DNA from 3 places in the Bordetella sp. H567 genome. Region 2 is predicted to be linked to each of the others. Evidence: predicted binding sites of a transcription regulator. Region 2 holds the regulator's gene; each other region holds the start of a gene.
The links. The regulator LexA, encoded in region 2, represses DNA repair genes until DNA is damaged. The targets are predictions, from matches to a motif close to ACTGTATNNNNATACAGT.

Region 1: AKI39_RS17035 (PA0069 family radical SAM protein) is a predicted target of LexA. The motif match lies at 3,583-3,600, and genes of this name have one in related genera.
Region 3: AKI39_RS21220 (putative DNA modification/repair radical SAM protein) is a predicted target of LexA. The motif match lies at 3,410-3,427, and genes of this name have one in related genera.

The regions. Positions count from the first base shown of each region.
Region 1 is NZ_CP012334.1:3,784,302-3,791,101, reverse strand. It holds gene AKI39_RS17055 (sulfate/molybdate ABC transporter ATP-binding protein) at 1-331, shown strand, start outside; gene AKI39_RS17050 (phosphoadenylyl-sulfate reductase) at 365-1,144, shown strand; gene cysD (sulfate adenylyltransferase subunit CysD) at 1,180-2,088, shown strand; gene AKI39_RS17040 (sulfate adenylyltransferase subunit 1) at 2,110-3,405, shown strand; gene AKI39_RS17035 (PA0069 family radical SAM protein) at 3,607-4,869, shown strand; gene AKI39_RS17030 (hypothetical protein) at 4,894-5,262, shown strand; gene rplS (50S ribosomal protein L19) at 5,402-5,812, shown strand; gene AKI39_RS17020 (CoA pyrophosphatase) at 5,906-6,649, shown strand; gene rsgA (ribosome small subunit-dependent GTPase A) at 6,682-6,800, opposite strand, start outside.
Region 2 is NZ_CP012334.1:3,431,621-3,438,420, reverse strand. It holds gene lon (endopeptidase La) at 1-735, shown strand, start outside; gene lexA (transcriptional repressor LexA) at 793-1,443, opposite strand; gene AKI39_RS15410 (amino acid aminotransferase) at 1,643-2,848, opposite strand; gene uvrB (excinuclease ABC subunit UvrB) at 2,925-4,952, shown strand; gene AKI39_RS15400 (low molecular weight protein-tyrosine-phosphatase) at 5,273-5,764, shown strand; gene iscR (Fe-S cluster assembly transcriptional regulator IscR) at 6,130-6,684, shown strand; gene AKI39_RS15390 (IscS subfamily cysteine desulfurase) at 6,706-6,800, shown strand, end outside.
Region 3 is NZ_CP012334.1:4,733,049-4,739,848, forward strand. It holds gene AKI39_RS21205 (zinc-dependent alcohol dehydrogenase) at 98-1,267, shown strand; gene AKI39_RS21210 (UDP-N-acetylglucosamine 1-carboxyvinyltransferase) at 1,469-2,770, shown strand; gene AKI39_RS25780 (DUF4148 domain-containing protein) at 2,878-3,195, opposite strand; gene AKI39_RS21220 (putative DNA modification/repair radical SAM protein) at 3,443-4,666, shown strand; gene AKI39_RS21225 (UdgX family uracil-DNA binding protein) at 4,663-6,339, shown strand; gene AKI39_RS21230 (protein-L-isoaspartate(D-aspartate) O-methyltransferase) at 6,428-6,800, shown strand, end outside.

The DNA of each region.
Region 1 (6,800 bases), 350 kb from region 2:
GGGCTATGCCGCCGGCGGCCAGTGGCGGGCGAATGGCATCGCGCTGCCCGCGCCGGCTTTCGATGGCCTGGACGAACAACGTGCCGTGGCCTACGTGCGGCCGCATGAACTCGATATCGTGCCTTATGCGCCAACGGGCGAGGGTATCGCGGTCAAGCTGAACCATGCCTACCTGGCAGGTCCCAGCGCCTTCCTGGAGCTGCAGCGCGAGGACGGCGCCCTGCTGGAGGCGCAGTTGTCCGAAGACGACTACCACGGCCTGGATCTGCGCGAAGGCGCGATGCTGCTGGCGCGTCCGCGCCGGGGCCGCATCTTTCCCGCAGGCGCCTGAACCGCGCGCTTGCTCGAGTCTGTCCTTATCGCCATGACCCGTATCGCGTCCGCCTCCCATCCAGACATCGCCATCGCCACGCGCTGGTCCGAGCTGCTGCGCCAACTGGCCGACATCGCCGCGCGCTATCCCGATGCGGCGCTGGCTTCTTCCCTGGCGGCCGAGGACATGGTGCTGACGCATGCCATTCATACCAGCGGCCTGCCGATCGAGGTCTTCACGCTGGATACGGGGCGCCTGCATGCGCAGACCCTGGCCATGCTGGACGTCATCGAGCGCCGCTATGGCCGGCGGCCGACGGTGTACCGGCCGCGGCAAGAGACGGTCGAGGCGCATGTCGCGGCGCATGGCGCCTTCGCCTTCTATGAAAGCCGGGAACTGCGCCAGGCCTGCTGCCATATCCGCAAGGTGGAACCCCTGACGCGCGCGCTGGCGGGGCGGGGCGCCTGGATCACCGGCCAGCGGCGCGCCCAGGCGGCGACGCGCGGCAGCCTGGCCGAAGCGGAGCAGGATGCGGTTTTCGGCCTGTACAAGTTCAATCCCCTGGCGGCGTGGGAAGAAGCGGAGGTCTGGCACGCGATCCGCTTGCTGGATATTCCCTACAACCCGCTGCATGACCGCGGCTATCCCTCCATCGGCTGCGAGCCCTGCACGCGGGCCATCCGGCCCGGCGAAGACGTCCGAGCCGGGCGCTGGTGGTGGGAATCCTCCGACAGCAAGGAGTGCGGATTGCACGCGGGCAACGATGACGGCCACCGTGCCGGCCACCCAGTGGGCGGCCACGCCCGGGATGCCGCCGCCGCCAAGGCCTGACGCGCCGTTTTTCCCCGAAGCAAGCGAGACCGCCCATGTCTACCGTTCATACCCGCAGCCATCTGGATTGGCTGGAGTCCGAAGCAATTTTCATCATGCGCGAGGTCGCGGCTGAATGCGAGAAGCCGGTCCTGCTGTTCTCCGGCGGCAAGGATTCCTGCGTGCTGCTGCGCCTGGCGGAAAAGGCCTTCCGGCCGGCCCGGTTTCCCTTTCCCCTGATGCATATCGATACGGGGCACAACTTCCCCGAAGTCATCCAGTTCCGTGACGCCCGCGCAGCGGAATTGGGCGAACGGCTGGTCGTGCGCAGCGTGGAGGACTCGCTGGCGCGTGGTTCGGTGGTGCTGCGCAAGGAAACCGATTCACGCAATGCCGCCCAGGCGGTCACGCTGCTGGAAGCCATCGCCGAATTCGGCTTCGACGCCTGCATCGGCGGCGCGCGGCGCGACGAGGAAAAGGCGCGCGCCAAGGAACGCATCTTTTCCTTCCGCGACGAGTTTGGCCAGTGGGATCCCAAGAGCCAGCGCCCGGAAGTCTGGAGCCTGTACAACACGCGCGTGCACCGCGGCGAAAACATGCGGGTATTCCCGATCTCCAACTGGACCGAACTGGACGTGTGGCAGTACATCGCCCGCGAAGACCTGGCGCTGCCGTCGATCTACTACGCGCATCGGCGCGACGTGGTGCGGCGCCGCGGCCTGCTGGTGCCGGTCACACCCTCGACGCCGCCGCAGGCGGACGAACAGGTGGAAACCCTGTCGGTGCGGTTCCGCACCGTCGGCGATATCTCGTGCACCTGCCCGGTGGCCTCCGATGCCGCCGACAACCAGGCCATCATCGCCGAGACCGCGCTGAGCGACGTTACCGAACGCGGCGCCACGCGCATGGACGACCAGACCTCCGAGGCCTCCATGGAGCGCCGCAAGAAGGAAGGCTATTTCTGAAGCCGGCCGGGAGCACACAGCATGAATGCAATCAACGAATCCTTTCTTCCCTCGGGCGAGACGACTGTCATCCGCCTGATCACGGCCGGCTCGGTCGACGACGGCAAGTCCACCTTGATCGGCCGTCTGCTGTACGACAGCAAAAGCGTGTACGCGGATCAACTGGATGCCATCGCCCGCGCCAAGTACAAGCGGGTAGCCGGCGACGGCATCGATTTCGCGCTCCTGACGGACGGCCTGGAGGCCGAACGGGAACAGGGCATCACCATCGACGTGGCCTACCGCTACTTCGCCACGCCGCGCCGCAAGTTCATCGTCGCCGATGCGCCTGGCCACGAGCAGTACACCCGCAACATGGTCACGGGAGCCTCCACCGCTGACGTGGCGGTGATCCTGATCGACGCGACGCGCGCTGCCGACGGCACGCTGCTGCCGCAGACGAAACGGCACAGCGCCATCGCCCGCCTGCTCGGTATTCGGCACATCATCGTCGCGATCAACAAGATGGACCTGCTGGCCTGGGACCGTGCGGTGTTCGAGCGGATACGCGATGCCTACGCCGACCTGGCCCGTCGCATCGGCATCGCGGACTTCCAGGTGCTGCCCTTGTCGGCGCTGAACGGCGACAACGTCGTGGCGCCGTCCGCGCACACCCCTTGGTACGACGGCGCGCCGCTGCTGGATCTGCTGGAAGCGCTGGATCCCTCCGTCGACGGCGCCGATGCGCCCCTGCGGTTTCCCGTGCAGTGGGTGGTGCGCCACGGCGGCAACAGCGCCCACGATTTCCGCGGCTATGCGGGCCGGATCGCCAGCGGCACGCTGCGGCCGGGCGACGATGTCCTGGTGCAGCCGTCCGGCACGGCGGCCCGCGTGGTGCAAGTGCGCGCGCACGATCGCATCCTGTCCCGTGCACAGGCTGGGGATTCGGTCATCGTGGTGCTGGATCGCGATGTCGACGTATCGCGCGGCGATGTGCTGTCGCACGCCACGGCGCCGGCGCGAGTCGGCAAGGACTTGGAAGCTGAAGTGTGCTGGCTGGATACGCAGCCGCTGAATCCGGCGCGCAGGTATTGGCTGAAGCACGGCACGCGGCTCACCACCGCGAAGATCCGGGTCGTGACACGGCGCGATATCCATGAGCTGCGCGAGATCGACAGCGAGGTCGACACGCTTGCGATGAACGATATCGGCAAGGTGTTGATCGCCACGCGCGATCCGCTGTCGACGGACCGCTACGACGATGTCGCGGCCACCGGCGCATTCATCCTGATCGACGAATCGACGCATCAGACGGCGGCGGCCGGCATGCTGCGCTGAACCCCCGCGAATCGGGCGGGGGCGGAGCGCGCTTTTACCATGGCATCGCCCGCAAAGCCTTATTTCATGCGGGTTTTGCGACAAAGCCACAGTCCCGGAAATTGGCCCCAGCGGCCGCCGGACTTGGGGTAAAGTTGGACGTCGCCAAAAAAACGGCGGCAGGTTCTTGCCAGAAGTACTGTATGGATGTACAGTATCTACATGGCACGTACCGATCATTCCGTTTTTGCCGGTTCTGGGTCCCCGGCTGCCGCCCCCGCCGCCTTGCGCGGTCGGGGTGCGGTTACTAATGTTCGGCATCGTTTCCAGCAGGATGAACGAAGCGCCGTGGATCCGGCGGACGAGCCGGCACTGGCCGAATCCGTCCCCTTCATTCTATCCGCTTCTTCCGTCGCTGGACACTCTCCCGGTGCCCGGTATCCCACGTATCCGCTGCAGCAGGCGCAGGACGACACCGACGCCCGCCGCGTCGGGACCACCACGGTCGCCGTGGAGCAGGCGCGCAAGCTGTTGTCGCGCAACGATTCCCCGGACGTCCCGTTCGATCGTGCCGTGAACACCTACCGTGGCTGCGAACACGGCTGCGCCTATTGCTATGCCCGTCCGACCCACGCCTACCTGGGCTACTCCCCGGGGCTGGATTTCGAAACCCGGCTCGTCGCGAAAGCCAACGCCGTGGACGCCCTGCGGGCGGAACTGGCTCACCCGGGATATCAGGTGGAGCCCATCAATATCGGGTCGGCCACCGATGTCTACCAGCCCATCGAACGTACCTGGCGCCTGACGCGGGGCGTCATCGAATTACTGCTGGAAACGGGCCACCCCCTGACCATCGTCACCAAGAATGCCCTGATCGAACGCGACCTGGATCTGCTGCAGGCGCTGGCGCGGCGCAATCTGGCGGCGGTCTACATCAGCATTACCTCTTTGGATGCCGACGTCTCGCGCACCCTGGAGCCTCGTGCATCCGCCCCCTGGCGGCGCCTTCAGGCGGTACGCAAGCTGGCGGATGCTGGCATTCCCGTGGGGGTGCTGGCAGCGCCTGTCATCCCCTTCATCACCGACGAGTTCCTCGAACGCATCATCGACGAGGCCGCCCAGGCGGGCGCCTATTACGCCAGCTACACCGTGGTCCGGCTGCCTTGGGAAGTCAGGCCTGTTTTCGAGGAATGGCTGCAGGCGCATTTTCCCGACCGCGCCGAACGCGTCCTGCACCGCATCGAAGACATGCGAGAAGGCAAGCGCAACGACCCGCGCTTCGGCACGCGGATGCGGGGCACCGGCATCTGGGCCGACCTGCTGCGGCAGCGTTTCGACATAGCGGTACGCAAGGCCGGACTGAACCGGCAGCGCCTGCAACTGGATACCAAGCAGTTTATTGCTCCGGCCCTTTTTTCGTCTTCGACGAGGCCGGATCTTGCACATGGACCTGCGCCCGCGAGGCAGCTGGGTCTATTCGACTAAGTCTGTCTCCCAAGGAGCGCCCGCATGAATCTCGCCGCCGAATCGCAATTCCCAAGCAAATGGCCGTTCCCGCCCGCGCCGCCAGCACGCCGGGCGTGGGCTCGGGTCCTGACGCCTTTGCTGTCGCCTTTCCGCCATGGCCGGCGGTACACCCAGGGGGGCGGGGGATTCGCCGCCACCCAGCCCGCCAGCACCGCCAACACCGGTATGGCGGACCAAGCCTTGGTCAGCGCGCCGGCGGGTGCCGCCGTGGGTTCCATCGCCTCCGCGGCTGTATTCGCCGCGGACAGGGACGTAACCGTGCGGCAGATGGTGGTGGATATCCTGCTGGTGGCCATGTGGGGCGCCATGATTCCGGCCCTGATGTGGCTGGGGGCGGCCGCTGGATTCTGACGTCAGGGCTGCCTACCTGGGGGCTGTTTACCTAAGCCCCTGATTTCATGTAGAATGCTGGGTTTGCCAAACGTCATCCTCTGCATGCGGCGCAGGTTTCATCATAACAATCGCATGGCATGATGATTTCGGAGTTCTCATGAACCTTATCGCTATCCTGGAACAGGAAGAAATCAAGCGCCTGACCGCCGACAAGACGATGCCGTCTTTCGCGCCCGGCGACACCGTGGTCGTCAGCGTCAACGTTGTCGAAGGTACGCGCAAGCGTGTGCAGGCTTTCGAAGGCGTGGTCATCGCCAAGCGCAACCGCGGCCTGAATTCGGCCTTCATCGTGCGCAAGATTTCGTCGGGCCAGGCCGTGGAACGTACATTCCAGCTGTATTCGCCGCAGATCGCCTCCATCGAGGTGAAGCGCCGCGGTGACGTTCGCCGTGCCAAGCTGTACTATCTCCGCGATCGTTCGGGCAAGTCCGCTCGTATCAAGGAAAAGCTGGTCAGCCGTCAGGCTGCCGCGCAATCGGCCCAGGCTGCCGAGGGCGCCGCGTCCTGATCGCGATGACGGGTACCGCCAGTCGGTCCCGCGTCAGCAAAGGCACCCCCAGCGGGTGCCTTTTTGTTTTTTCGTCCATTCCGCGCCTTCCTCATGCCTGACCAGCCTCCTTCGTCGCGTCCGCGTCGTCCCATCATCCGACCCGCCTTTGACGCGGCGGTCCAGCCCTGGGTTGCCGCCAACGAAGGCTTGCGCGCCGTGCCGCCGGAGGCGCTGGCCGTGGACGAGCTGCGCCGCGTGCTGCAGCATCCGGCAGGCTTGCCGGTGCAACTGCCCTTGAACGGCGACCTGCGCTATCCCGGGCGTGAAGGGCCGCCCGTGCTGGCGGCGGTGCTGATCCCGCTGGTGATGCGGGAAGAGGGCGTGACGGTCATGCTGACACAGCGCACCGCCCATCTGCATGATCACGCCGGCCAGATCAGTTTCCCAGGCGGACGGATCGAGGATACCGATCCGAACCCGATCGCCGCGGCCTTGCGCGAGACGCAGGAAGAAACGGGCCTGGGGGCGGAGTGGGTAGAGGTGCTGGGCACGATGCCGGCCTATCTGACCGCGACGGGGTTTTCCATCACGCCGGCCGTCGCGCTGGTGCGGCCGGGCTTCCAACTGGTACCGGACGCTTTCGAGGTCGCGGAGATCTTCGAAGTCCCGCTGTCCTTCATCACGGACCCGGCCAACCACCGCCTGCATCGGGTCGAGCTGCCGGACGGGCGTGTGCGGCGCTACTACTCGATGCCCTGGGGCAAGTACTTCATCTGGGGCGCCACGGCGGCGATGCTGCGCAACCTGTATCACATGCTGTGCGATCCCACCGCACGCGATACCGTGCCTGAATAGCCGATTACCCCTCACTAGCGTGGCAGGCGTCTTCAATAGCGCTGTGCCGCGGCGTTTTCCTGCAGGATGCGCGTGTACAGCGCGTGGCGAGCGGCATCGATATGCTTGTCCGCCAGGGCTTGCAGCACGCCGCAACCCGGTTCGTGCTGAT
Region 2 (6,800 bases):
GGCGAAGCCAAGCCGATCGCCGTTACCTCGGAGAACCTGAACGACTATCTGGGTGTGCGTCGCTATAACTTTGGCATGGCGGAAAAGGAAAACCAGGTGGGGCAGGTGACCGGCCTGGCCTGGACGGAGGTGGGTGGCGATCTGCTGACCATCGAAGTTGCCGATATGCCGGGCAAGGGCGCAATCCAGCGTACGGGTTCGCTCGGGGACGTAATGAAGGAGTCGGTCGAAGCGGCGCGTACCGTCGTGCGCTCGCGCGCCCGCCGGCTGGGTTTCGCCGACAGCGTCTTCGAAAAGCGGGATATGCACGTGCACGTACCGGAGGGTGCCACGCCCAAGGACGGCCCGTCGGCGGGTATCGCCATCACGACGGCCATGGTCTCGGCGTTGTCCGGCATCCCGGTGCGGGCAGACGTTGCGATGACGGGGGAAATCACCCTGCGCGGCGAGGTGCTGGCCATCGGCGGCCTGAAAGAAAAGCTGCTGGCCGCGCACCGTGGCGGTATCAAGACGGTGTTGATACCCGAGGAAAACGTCAAGGACCTGGCGGAGATCCCGGACAACGTGAAGAACCAGCTGGAGGTCGTTCCGGTTCGCTGGATCGACAAGGTGCTGGAACGTGCCTTGGAGCGTATGCCCGAGCCTATTTCGGAAGAAGAGGCGAAGGACAAGCCCTTGGTGACGCCGGCCGCCACGTCCGCGTCGGACTCCGTGGACCCGGTCATCAAGCACTGATCCGCGCCGACCGTTCGTGATCGTAAGGGCCTGCAGCGCAAGCTGACAGGCCCTTTTCTAGTGCAGGGCCTGTGTGCGGATAAGGCCGACCGCGATGCCCTCCAGGGCGAATTCCTGGCCGGGCTGTACTACGATGGGTTGGAAGTCCGGATTTTCCGGCAGCAGTTCGATACGGCCGCCGTGGCGGTGCAGTCGCTTGACGGTAACGTCTTCGTCGATGCGGGCGACCACGATCTGCCCCTCCCGCGCTTCGCTGGCCTTCTTGACGGCGAGCAGGTCCCCGTCGAGGATTCCCACGTCGCGCATGCTCATCCCACGGACCTTGAGCAGGTAGTCCGGACGCTGGGCGAAAAGGGCCGGGTCCACGCCTACGTCCCTTTCCACATGCTCCGCGGCCAGGATGGGGCTGCCCGCGGCAACTCGTCCCACCAGCGGCAGCATCAATTGGGCGAGGGCGGGGATCGGCAGCATGGCTTGCCCGCTTTCACCACGCGCTTCTTTCAGGCGGATGCCGCGGGAGGCGCCCGCGGTGAGTTCGATCGCCCCTTTGCGGGCCAGGGCCTTCAGGTGGTCTTCCGCGGCGTTGGGCGAGCGGAACCCCAGTGCCTGGGCGATTTCCGCGCGGGTCGGAGGAAAGCCGGTACTGGAGACTGCCTGGCGTATGAGGTCTAGGATCTGCTGTTGGCGTTCGGTAAGTTTGCTGGCCATTGCGGGTTCCTGGTTCCCTGTATGGATATACAGCTCCGCATTTTGGGGGACGCAGCTTCAAAACGCAAGGGGTCTGGGGCGATGGCAACGCAAGACGCCAAAAAGAATGGGGCCAGCGGCCCCATTCTTCGTTCCGGTCCACGCGTGCTGCCCGGCTCTGATCCGGTATGCCGGCGCGGTACCTGGATATGCGTATCGCCTAGTTTTTCAGCACGGCGGCGATACCCTTGGCGGCGGCGTCGATATTCTGGCTGTTCAGCGCGGCCACACAGATGCGCCCACTGGAAACCGCATAGATCCCATGCTCGTCGCGCAGCCGATCGACCTGGGCGGACGTCAAGCCGGAATACGAGAACATGCCGCGTTGCTGAAGGACGAAGCTGAAATCCTGCTGCGCGCCGTGTTCCTTGATCTTTTCGACCAATTGCCGCCGCATCAAGCGAATGCGATCGCGCATGCCGCCCAGCTCTTGCTCCCAGAGCGCGAACAGTTCAGGCGTGTTCAACACCGTGGAAACGATGGTGCCGCCGTGGGTGGGCGGGTTGGAATAGTTGGTGCGGATGACGCGCTTGAGTTGGCTGAGCACGCGCGCGGCTTCATCCTTGCTGCCCGCGATGACGGTCAGCGCGCCGACGCGTTCGCCGTACAGCGAAAACGATTTGGAAAACGACGAGCTGACGAACACCGTCATGTCCATGCCCGCGAACAGGCGCACCACCGCGGCGTCTTCGTGCAGGCCCGCCCCGAAACCCTGGTAAGCGATGTCCAGGAAGGGCACAAGGTCGCGGTCCTTGACCACAGTGGCGATCTGCTGCCATTGCTCCGGCGTGGGATCCACGCCAGTGGGGTTGTGGCAGCATGCATGCAGCACGACCACGCTGTGCGCTGGCATGGACTTCAGCCCGGCCAGCATGCCTTCGAAGTTCAAGCCGTGGGTGATCGGATCGTAGTAGGGATATGTCTCGACCTCGAACCCGGCCCGTTCGAACAGCGCTCGGTGGTTTTCCCAACTGGGGTCGCTAATGTAGGCCTTGGATTGGGGCAGCAGTTGATGCAGGAAATCAGCACCGATCTTCAGTGCGCCCGTGCCGCCCAGCGCCTGCGCGGTCAGCACACGGCCGGCGGCCGAGAGGGGAGAATCCGCGCCCAGCAGCAGCGCCTGCGCGCCCTTGTTGTAGGTGGCGATGCCTTCGATGGGCAGGTAGCCGCGCGCGGCAGCCGCTTCGATGCGGGCGATTTCTGCCTTGCGCACGGCCGACAGCAGCGGAATGCGGCCGTTGTCGTCGTAGTACACCCCCACGCCCAGATTGACCTTCCCCGGCCGGTTGTCGGCGTTGTACTGTTCATTCAGCCCGAGGATGGGGTCGCGCGGGGCCAACTCGACGTTTTGGAAAAGAGTGCTCATCGGAGTACAAGAAGGGTAGGTGGACGCAGCCGGATATGCGGCGGATAATGGGGGGTTTACCCTGAGACAGTCTAGCATGACCGAACCTGGATTCGTCGAATTTCCGGACAGCCCTTTTCAGCTCTACCAGCCTTATCCGCCCGCGGGAGACCAGCCGGCCGCGATCGGCGCGCTGGCCGATGGCGTGCGGGACGGTTTGATGTACCAGACCCTGCTGGGCGTGACCGGCTCGGGGAAGACGTACACGATGGCCAACGTGATCGCCAGGCTGGGGCGTCCCGCGCTGGTGCTTGCGCCTAATAAAACCTTGGCTGCGCAGCTTTACGCGGAAATGCGCGAGTTCTTCCCCAAGAACGCCATCGAGTATTTCGTCTCGTACTACGACTATTACCAGCCCGAAGCGTATGTGCCGACGCGCGACCTGTTCATCGAGAAGGACTCGTCCATCAACGAGCACATCGAGCAGATGCGTCTGTCGGCCACGAAAAGCCTGCTTGAACGGCGCGATACGGTGATCGTGGGCACGGTCTCGTGCATCTACGGTATCGGTAATCCCGGCGATTATCACGCCATGGTGCTCATCCTGCGTGCGGGGGATCGCATCTCGCGCCGGGAAATCCTGGCGCGCCTGGTCGCGATGCAGTACACGCGCAATGACGCGGATTTCACCCGCGGCGTCTTCCGCGTGCGGGGCGAGACCATCGACATTTTCCCCGCCGAAAGTGCCGAACTTGCGTTGCGCCTGACCCTGTTCGACGACGAAGTCGAAACGCTGGAACTCTTCGATCCCTTGACCGGAAAGGTGCGGCAGAAAGTGCCGCGTTTCACCGTCTATCCCGGTTCCCATTACGTCACGCCACGCGATACGGTCCTGCGCGCCATCGACACGATCAAGGAAGAGCTGCGCGAACGGGTGCAATTCTTCACGTCCCAAAGCAAGCTGGTCGAAGCGCAGCGCCTGGAACAGCGTACCCGGTTCGACCTGGAAATGCTGCAGGAGCTGGGTTTTTGCAAAGGAATCGAAAACTATTCCCGCCATTTGTCCGGGGCGGCGCCGGGCGAACCGCCACCCACGCTGATCGACTACCTGCCCGCCGACGCGCTGATGTTCATTGATGAAAGCCATGTCACCATCGGCCAGCTGAGCGGCATGTATCGCGGCGACCGTTCGCGCAAGGACACCCTGGTCCAGTACGGCTTCCGCTTGCCGTCCGCGCTGGATAACCGGCCCCTGCAGCTGCAGGAATTCGAAGCCCGCATGCGTCAATGCGTGTTCGTGTCGGCCACGCCGTCGACTTACGAGAAAGAGCATTCCGATAATATCGTCGAGCAGGTGGTGCGTCCCACGGGCCTGGTCGATCCCATCGTGGAAGTGCGCCCGGCGCGCACGCAGGTCGACGACCTGCTGGGCGAAATCAAGCTGCGCGTGGCGCAATCCGACCGCGTGCTGGTCACCACGCTGACCAAGCGCATGGCCGAGGACCTGACCGATTTCCTGGCCGAACATGGCGTGCGCGTACGGTACCTGCATTCGGACATCGACACGGTGGAGCGGGTGGAGATCATCCGCGACCTGCGACTGGGTACCTTCGACGTGCTGGTCGGGATCAACCTGTTGCGTGAAGGGCTGGATATCCCCGAGGTTTCACTGGTCGCCATCCTGGACGCGGACAAGGAAGGTTTCCTGAGGTCCGAACGCAGCCTGATCCAGACCATCGGGCGGGCGGCGCGCAACCTGAACGGCAGGGCCATCCTGTACGCGGACCGCGTGACCGATTCGATGCATCGCGCCATCGGTGAAACGGAGCGGCGTCGGAAAAAACAGGAAGAGTTCAATGTAACCCACGGCATTACCGCCAAGGGCGTGCAAAAGGCCGTCAGGGAACTGATCGACGGAGTGGTGGCGCCGGTTCATCATCCGACCATCGAGGACGCCTTGCCCGCCGAGCTGCTGACCGACGAGAAAGCGTTGGCCCGGGAAATCCGCCGCCTGGAAAAACTCATGATGGATCATGCCCGCAACCTGGAATTCGAACAGGCCGCGGCCGCGCGGGATGCCCTGAATGCCCTGAAGGAGCGGGTGCTTCTGGACGGCGCCCGCTGAGCATGCGCTTGGGACGTGTGGTGTTCCCTTTTTTCGAGCCTGCAGCGCCGCGGTGGCATGGGCAGCCGCCGCGCCGGGCTTGTTGCGGGGATGTCATCGCGCTGACATCAGGCGGACATGATGTCGTGTTGTTGCGCCGCGTCCCAGAGCATTGAATCCGGTTCGAAAACGGACTTAGAAAGCATCAATCGCTTTATTAGGTTCGGCCTATAGGTGGCTGATTCATCACGGTTTTTCCGCTGGCAAAGTTCGTCGCGGATACCGGTTTTGGACAGAAAAAAAGCTTGCCTAGTTGCGGGTTTTCCCGCAGACTATCAAGCATGATGACCAAGGTACTTTTCGTTTGCATGGGCAACATCTGCCGCTCGCCGAGCGCAGAAGGCGTGTTCCGCCGGCTGGTCAATGACGCCGGGCTGGGCGATGTCGTGCGGATAGATTCCGCCGGTACGCATGCTTTCCACATTGGCGAAGCCCCGGATGCCCGGGCCCAGGCCGCAGCCCGCAAGCGCGGCTATGAAATCACGCATTGCGAGGCGCGTCAGGTCACGCCCGACGATTTTCGTGAGTTCGATCTCATTCTGGCGATGGACTGGGAAAACCTCTCCGCGCTCCAGCAGCAATGCCCGAAGGCATACCAGCACAAGCTGATGTTGCTGATGCGGTTCGCCAACGAGTTCGAAGAGGCAACTGTTCCGGATCCGTACTACGGCGGGCCGGAGGGATTCGGCAAGGTGCTGGACTATCTGGAAGACGCCTGTCAGGGCGTGCTGGAATTGGTCCGCAAGCGCGCCACGCAATACCAGGCGGCTTGATCGTTCCGGCGATGTCCGGCGTAGTCTCACTGCAGAGCTAATGCCCGCCCGTCTGGCGGGCATTTGCACGTATTGGCGTCTTGCGGCATCCGTGGCCGGCCTTTCAGCCTGGGTGGACAGCGGTCCGTATGCGGCAGTCTTCATCTGCCTGGGGGCGTTGAGCCGCGCCCCTCGCGTCGCCGGCGCTGGCGCCTTGGCGCGGTCATACGGTGCCTGGCGCCCGGCCTTGGCCGGCGCCTTCCTCGCCCCTATCGGGCGCAGGGTTTCATAGCAAATTAGTCGGGAATAGGCTATACTTGAGCCAATTACTCAGGTATTGGATCCCGGCTGCGCCGGGCCTACTGGCTAAACAGGAAACCCTCGTTATGCGGCTGACTACCAAAGGACGTTTCGCCGTGACCGCCATGATCGACCTCGCCATGCGCCAGCACAGCGGGCCGGTTACGCTGGCGGCCATCAGCCAGCGCCAAAACATCTCTCTTTCTTATCTGGAACAGCTGTTCGGCAAGCTGCGTCGCCACGAATTGGTCGACAGCGTGCGTGGTCCGGGCGGTGGCTACTCGCTCGCGCGCCTGGCTCGCAACGTCACGGTGGCCGACATCATCTTCGCCGTGGACGAACCGCTGGATGCGACCAGCTGCGGCGGCAAGCAAGACTGTACGAGCGGCAAGGATGGCAAGTCCGGCAAGTGCATGACGCATGAGCTGTGGGCCACGCTCAATCGCAAGATGGTGGATTACCTGGATTCCGTTTCCCTGCAGGACCTGGTCGACCAGCAGCGCGTGCGCCAGCTCCAGGAAGCGAACAGCCAGGCCCAGAACGGCACGGTCCGCGTCAATCGGTTGACGAATGGCGCCAGCGTTGCCAGCCCGTGTACCAGTGCCAGCGCGGCGCAACCGGGCGCGTCCGCCACCGTATAAGAAAATCAGGAGCTGTACGACATGACCAACCGTCCCATCTACCTCGACTATTCCGCCACGACTCCGGTCGATCCGCGCGTGGTGGAAAAAATGGTGCCGTGGCTGTATGAAAACTT
Region 3 (6,800 bases), 1.3 Mb from region 2:
CCCTGCCGCAATCATCCACATACCGGTCCGGCCGCCACGGCATGCCCCTTGCTGTCCACGCGCCCCGAACTGACCACACACTGCATGGGAGACCGCGATGCGAGCACTACGATGGCATGGCAAGCATGATATCCGCTGCGACACGGTCCCGGATCCGCAGATCGAACACCCCCGCGATGCAATCGTGAAGGTGTCCTGCTGCGCCATCTGCGGCTCCGACCTGCATCTGTTCGACGGCTTCATGCCCGGCATGAAGCACGGCGACATCATGGGCCACGAGTTCATGGGCGAAGTGATGGAGGTCGGCGCCGAGAACAAGGCCCTCAAGCCCGGCGACCGCGTGGTCGTTCCCTTCACCATCATTTGCGGTGAATGCGACCAGTGCAAGCGCGGCAATTTCTCCGTCTGCGAACGCAGCAACCGCAACCAGGCCGATGCGGACAAGCTCTTCGGCCACAGCACCGCGGGCCTGTTCGGCTATACCCACCTGACGGGCGGCTACCCCGGCGGCCAGGCCGAATACGTGCGCGTGCCCTATGCCGACAAAACGCACGTGAAGATTCCGGAAGGCCTGAGCGATGAGCAGGTTCTCTTCCTGGGCGACATCTTTCCCACGGGCTGGCAGGCAGCCGTGCAGTGCGACATCGAACCGACCGACACGGTCGCCATCTGGGGCGCGGGGCCGGTCGGGCAAATGGCCATCCGCAGCGCCGTGCTGCTGGGCGCGCGCCAGGTCGTGGCCATCGACCGCGTGCCTGAACGTCTGGCGATGGCGCAGGCGGGCGGTGCCGTCACCATCAACTTCGACGAGGAAAGCGTGCTGGACCGCCTGCGCGACCTGACGCAGGGCAAGGGCCCGGAAAAGTGCATAGACGCCGTCGGCATGGAGTCGCACGCCACGCGCTCCATCGATTCCATGTACGACCGCGCCAAGCAGGCCGTCATGCTGGAAAGCGACCGGCCCCACGTGCTGCGCGAGATGATCTACGTATGCCGGCCGGCGGGCACGCTATCCATCCCGGGGGTCTATGGCGGCCTTATCGACAAGATCCCGTTTGGCGCCGCGATGAACAAGGGCCTGACCTGGCGCATGGGCCAGACCCACGTCAATCGCTGGACCGACGACCTGCTCAAGCGCATCGGCGAAGGGCAGATCGATCCCTCCTTCGTGATCACGCACCGCGTCAGCCTGGAAGAAGGGCCGGAAATGTACAAGACCTTCCGCGACAAGAAGGATGGCTGCATCAAGGTCGTGCTGAAGCCCTGAGCATGCACGGACGCGCCATCATCGCTGCGATGATGGCCGGGTCGGCCGTCACGCGCACCGTCGCGCCGGCCGTCTGGGCGCGGCCGTTCGGAAGCGGGCGTTGGGTCAGCCCATTTTAAGGAGGGACGGTTCCCCGGCCCGTTTCGTCAGGCATGGCATGATAGGCGCCTCGCATTTTCGATTGCCCCTACCGTTTCCACCATGTCCAACCTGATCGTGCACGGCGGCCTCCCCCTACGCGGGGAAATCGTCCCTTCCGCCAACAAGAACGCCGTCCTGCCCATCCTGTGTGCCACGCTGTTGACCGACCAGCCCTTGCGTCTGATCGGCGTGCCCGAGATTACCGACGTCAAGAAAATCCTCGACATCTTCCGTATGCTGGGCAGCGACGTGTCGATGGACTTCGCGACCGGCGTCCTGGATCTGCACCACCGCGCCACGGCCTTCGACCCTTCGGTACACAAGCTGCCGGAGGAAATGCGTTCCTCCATCATGCTGGTGCCGCCCCTGCTGGCGCGCTTCGGCGTCGCGCGCCTGGAAAACGATGTCAAGGGATGCACGCTGGGCGTGCGGGAAATCGATCCGCACGTGGAAGTCTTCGAGCGCTTCGGCGCCGCCATCGAACGCACGCCGGATTCGCTGATCGTGCATGCCACCGATCGCATGACGGCCAATCACCATTGGCTGGACTATGCCTCGGTGACGACCACGGAAAACTTCGTGCTGTGCGCGGTATCGGCCAACGGCACATCGACCCTGGTCAACGCCGCCTCCGAGCCGCACGTGCAGGAGTTCTGCCGTTTTCTCGCCATGCTGGGCGCGGCCATCGACGGCATCGGGACATCGCGCCTGGCCGTGGCGGGCGGCGCCGCGCTGGGCGGCGGCGAATTCCGCTTCAGCGAGGATTTCCACGAAATCACAACGTTCCTGGCGCTGGGCGCCATCACGGGCGGCGATATCGCCGTCCGGAACACCGCGCCGGAGCAGTTTCCGCTGATCGACCGGACTTTCGCCAAATTCGGCGTGGAAGTCGTGCATCGCGACGGCTGGTCGCATGCCTTCCGGGAAGGTCCCTTGCGGGTGCGCCGGCCCTTCACCCAGAACATCCTGACCAAGGTGGAAGCGGCGCCCTGGCCTTATCTGCCCGTCGATCTGCTGCCCATCTTCATTGCCTTGGGCGTCAAGGCCGAGGGCAGTGCGATGTTCTGGAACAAGGTGTACGACGGCGCCATGGGCTGGTCCGTGGAGCTGTCGAAGTTCGGCGCGCACGTGTTCCTGTCGGACCCGCATCGTCTGATCACCTTCGGCGGGTTGCGCTTGAGCCCGGCTAAGGTCGAGAGTCCCTACATCATCCGCGTCGCCATCGCACTGCTGATGGTGGCCGCCAGCATCGAGGGACGCTCGGAGATCACCAACGCGCTGCCGATCCGCCGCGCCCATCCGAACTTCGTCGAGAACTTGCGATCGGTGGGCGCGAATGTGGAATGGACGCGCAGCGAATAAGCGGCCGGCTGTCGGCGTAGGAGTGATCGCGCCACCTCTACGGCGACGCGATCACCCAAGCCGCCCGCGCGGCACGTCAAGCCGGTGCAGCGCGCCGATACGGCGGCTCAGCCCTTAAAGGGCACGTTGTCGCTGTCGCCAAACTTCACTTCGGCCAGGCCGCTGGGATCGCGGCCCGCGTTCGCGGCAACGACCGGGCGGCCGGCATCGCTTTCGCGTTGCGCCGTGAAGGGCTTGTTGTCCATGTCTTCGTTGCCCATCTTGCCCGCCGCGCGAGCCGATTGCAGCTCCTGTATCACCTGTTCGCGGGTGACATTGCTGTATTGCTTGCCGTAGACGCCCTGGAACGGGACGTTCTGGGCCTGGGCGGTGCCCAGCGCGGCAGCGGAAAGAATCAGGGCGGAAACGATGGTCTTGGCTTTCATGGCAGTGTCCTCTTTCGGTTGGTTCGGCGGGCTTGGCATCGGGACGTCCCGCTGCGCTTGCTTGCCCTTCCGGCATGGGACGCATTCTGCGCGTGGGCGCCCCCCGGATAAACCCTGCGGAAAGAGAATCAATTTTTCAGATTCATAGGTAATCGGTGACCAGACGCAACGCTGGAAGACAGCATGAACCGGCTGCAAGCGGCGTCCGTATAATGCTGTATATCCATACAGTAATAGTGGAACGGCGATGGAACTGCTCACCAAGCTGGAAATCCTGGCGGACGCGGCCAAGTACGACGCCTCATGCGCCAGCAGCGGCGCGCCCAAGCGGGATTCGCGCGGCCGCGAAGGCCTGGGCGCCAGCACGGGGGCGGGTATCTGCCACAGCTTCACGCCGGACGGCCGCTGCGTCTCCTTGCTGAAGATCCTGCTGACCAATTTCTGCCAGTACGACTGCCAGTACTGCGTCAACCGCCGCTCCAGCAACGTGCCGCGCGCGCGGTTCTCGCCGCGCGAAGTCGTCGACCTGACGCTGGACTTCTACAGGCGCAACTACATCGACGGCTTGTTCCTCAGCTCCGGCATCATCCGCAGCGCGGACTACACCATGGAGCAACTGGTCCAGGTGGCCCGCTCGCTGCGCGAGGAACACCGGTTCCGCGGCTATATCCACCTGAAGACCATCCCGGACGCGGATACCCGCCTTATCTCGCAGGCCGGGCAGTATGCGGACCGGCTCAGCGTCAACATCGAACTGCCCACCGACGGCGCCCTGCAGCGGCTGGCGCCCGAAAAAAACGTTCATACCATCAAGCGCGCCATGGGCTCCATCCGCCTGGACCAGGAAGCGGCGCTCGAAGAAGCCGCGCATGGCAAACGGCCGCCGCGCCGTGCCCCGGCGGGCCAAAGCACGCAGATGATCGTCGGCGCCGACGATGCCGACGACCGCACCATACTGCGGACGGCGCAAACGCTGTACGGTTCCTACAAGCTGAAACGGGTGTATTACTCCGCCTTCAGCCCCATTCCCGACAGCCCCTCCGCACTGCCTACGCAGGCGCCGCCGCTGTTGCGCGAACACCGCCTGTACCAGGCGGATTTCCTGTTGCGCGGCTATGGCTTTCGCGCCGAAGAACTGTTCCAGCGCGATGGCGACCTGCCCCTGGACATCGACCCCAAGCTGTCCTGGGCCTTGGCGCACCGCGAATCGTTTCCGGTGGACCTGAACCGCGCGCCGCAGCCGCTGATCGCGCGCGTGCCCGGCATCGGCATGCGCAACGCGAAACGCCTGGCTGAACTGCGCCGCCTGCGCGCCATCCGCTATCAGGACCTGGTGCGCCTGCGCTGCGCGATGGACAAGGTCAAACCCTTCATCGTGGTGCAGGACTACCGGCCCGGGCTGGCGGACCCATCGTCGGAACAATTGCGCCGGACGCTGTCCGGCGCGCCTGTGCAATTGTCCCTGCTATGAACGACGCCGCCCCGCCCACCCAGGGTGCGGAAGCGCCTGCCCGGTCTACCGCTGCGTCGGCTGGGCCTGTTGCACCGCGTGCCGCCCTCGCGGCCGCTTTGCCCGCGCCCGCTACCGCGACGCTGATCGTCGAAAACGGCTATGCGGGCTGGCGCGAGCAGGCGCTGCGCGCGCTTGCCCGGGGCTGGCCGCCCGACGCCCTGACATGGGTGGAACATCTTCCAACGCCGGATGGCGGCACCGCGCAAATGGCGCTGGATTATTCCGCGTCCGCCGGCGATGCCGCAGGTCCGTCCGATGCTGCCCCCGCCTCGGAGGCACCGTGCACGGCGTACACCGGCGCGCCGGAGCCCGATGCACCATCGGCGTCCACGGGGCAGGCCGAGACGCCCGTGCGCATTTCCCCCGCCTTGGCCGGCCTGCTGCAGGACGCCGCGCGCTACCGTTCGCCGCGGCGCTGGGCTTTCCTTTACCGCGTATTGTGGCGATGGCGGCAAGGCGACCGCGCCGTGGCATCGGCAGCCGATGAAGACGGCCGGCACCTGCACGCCATGGCGAAATCCGTACGGCGCGCCCATCACGACATGATCGCCTATGTGCGCTTCCACAAGCGCGACAGGCCCGGCATCCCTGAATACCTGGCCTGGTACGAACCCGACCACGATGTGCTGGCGGCCGCGGCGGAACATTTCGCGCGCCGCATGGGCCGCTCATCCTGGCTGATCGGCACGCCCCATGGCGCCGCGCTATGGGACGGCAGCACGCTGCGCCTGTCCGGCGCGCCCGCCGACGCCGCCGCCATACGCGCCAGTGCCGCCAACGATCAGGCCGAACCGCTGTGGCTGGCCTATTACAGGAACGTCTTCAATCCCGCCCGGCTGAACGAAGCCGCGCTGCACCGGCAGATGCCCGTACGCTTCTGGAAAGGCTTGCCCGAAGGCCCACTGATACCTGGCATGATCGCGCAGGCCCGTAACGGCGCGCGCCGCGTGGCGCAGGCCGGCACCGTGGGCGCGATGTCGGGCAAGGCCGTCGCGGTCGACGCGCAACGCGCGCAGCCGCTACGCGCCGCGCCGTCCTCGCTGGACGAATGCAGGCGCTGCGAATTGTGGCGCCAGGCCACGCAAGCCGTGCCCGGCGAAGGGCCGGCGGCCGCGCGCATCATGCTGGTCGGCGAACAGCCCGGCGATCACGAGGACCTGGCCGGCCGGGCTTTCGTCGGGCCGGCCGGCCAAGTGCTGAACGACGCCCTGCACCGGGCGGGCGTGCCGCGGGGCGATGTGTTCCTGACCAATGCCGTCAAGCACTTCAAGTGGTTTCCACGCGGCAAGCGCCGCATGCACAAAACGCCCGCGCAGCGCGAAGTCGATGCCTGCGCGCATTGGCTGGACCAGGAACTTGCGCGCGTGCGCCCCGCCGTCATCATCACGCTGGGCGCCACGGCGCTCGGCGCCGTCCTGCGCCACAAGGCCAGCCTGCGGGATTATCTCGATGCCCCGGTGCGGCATGGCGACGCCTGGCTGGTCGCCACGTGGCATCCCTCTTATGCGCTGCGCGTGGACGATGCGTCGGCGCGCGAGGAAATCGTCGACGGCATCGCGCGCGCCATCGCGCGCGGGCGGCAGCTGCTCGCGGCCCCGCCTTCCTCCGCCGGCGCCGCCGGACACGGATGAGCGCAAGGCGCGCCGGGCGCCGTCCTTGGCACGCCTGTTGCGGCTCGCCATGACTCCTTGGTTTGCCTATCCGGGAAAGGGAAGCATGATGAGCGACAGCACGCCAATGCAGCGCAAAATGGTCGAACGCCAGCTCCGCGCGCGGGGTATCCAGGACGAACGCGTGCTCGCCGCGATGGAGCACGTGCCGCGCCACGCCTTCGTCCCGCCCTCCCTGTCCGAGTTCGCGTATGACGACGCGCCGCTGCCCCTTGCATCGGGCCAGACCATCTCGCAACCGTATATCGTCGCGCTGATGGCGCAGGCCGCCAGCCTGCAGCGCTCCGACCGCGTGCTGGAGATCGGCACCGGATCAGGCTATGCGGCGGCCGTGCTGGCCGAGCTGGCGGACCGGGTCGATACGGTGGAGCGTCTGTCGGAACTGGCCGACAAGGCGCGCGAGACCTTGCAATCGCAGGGCT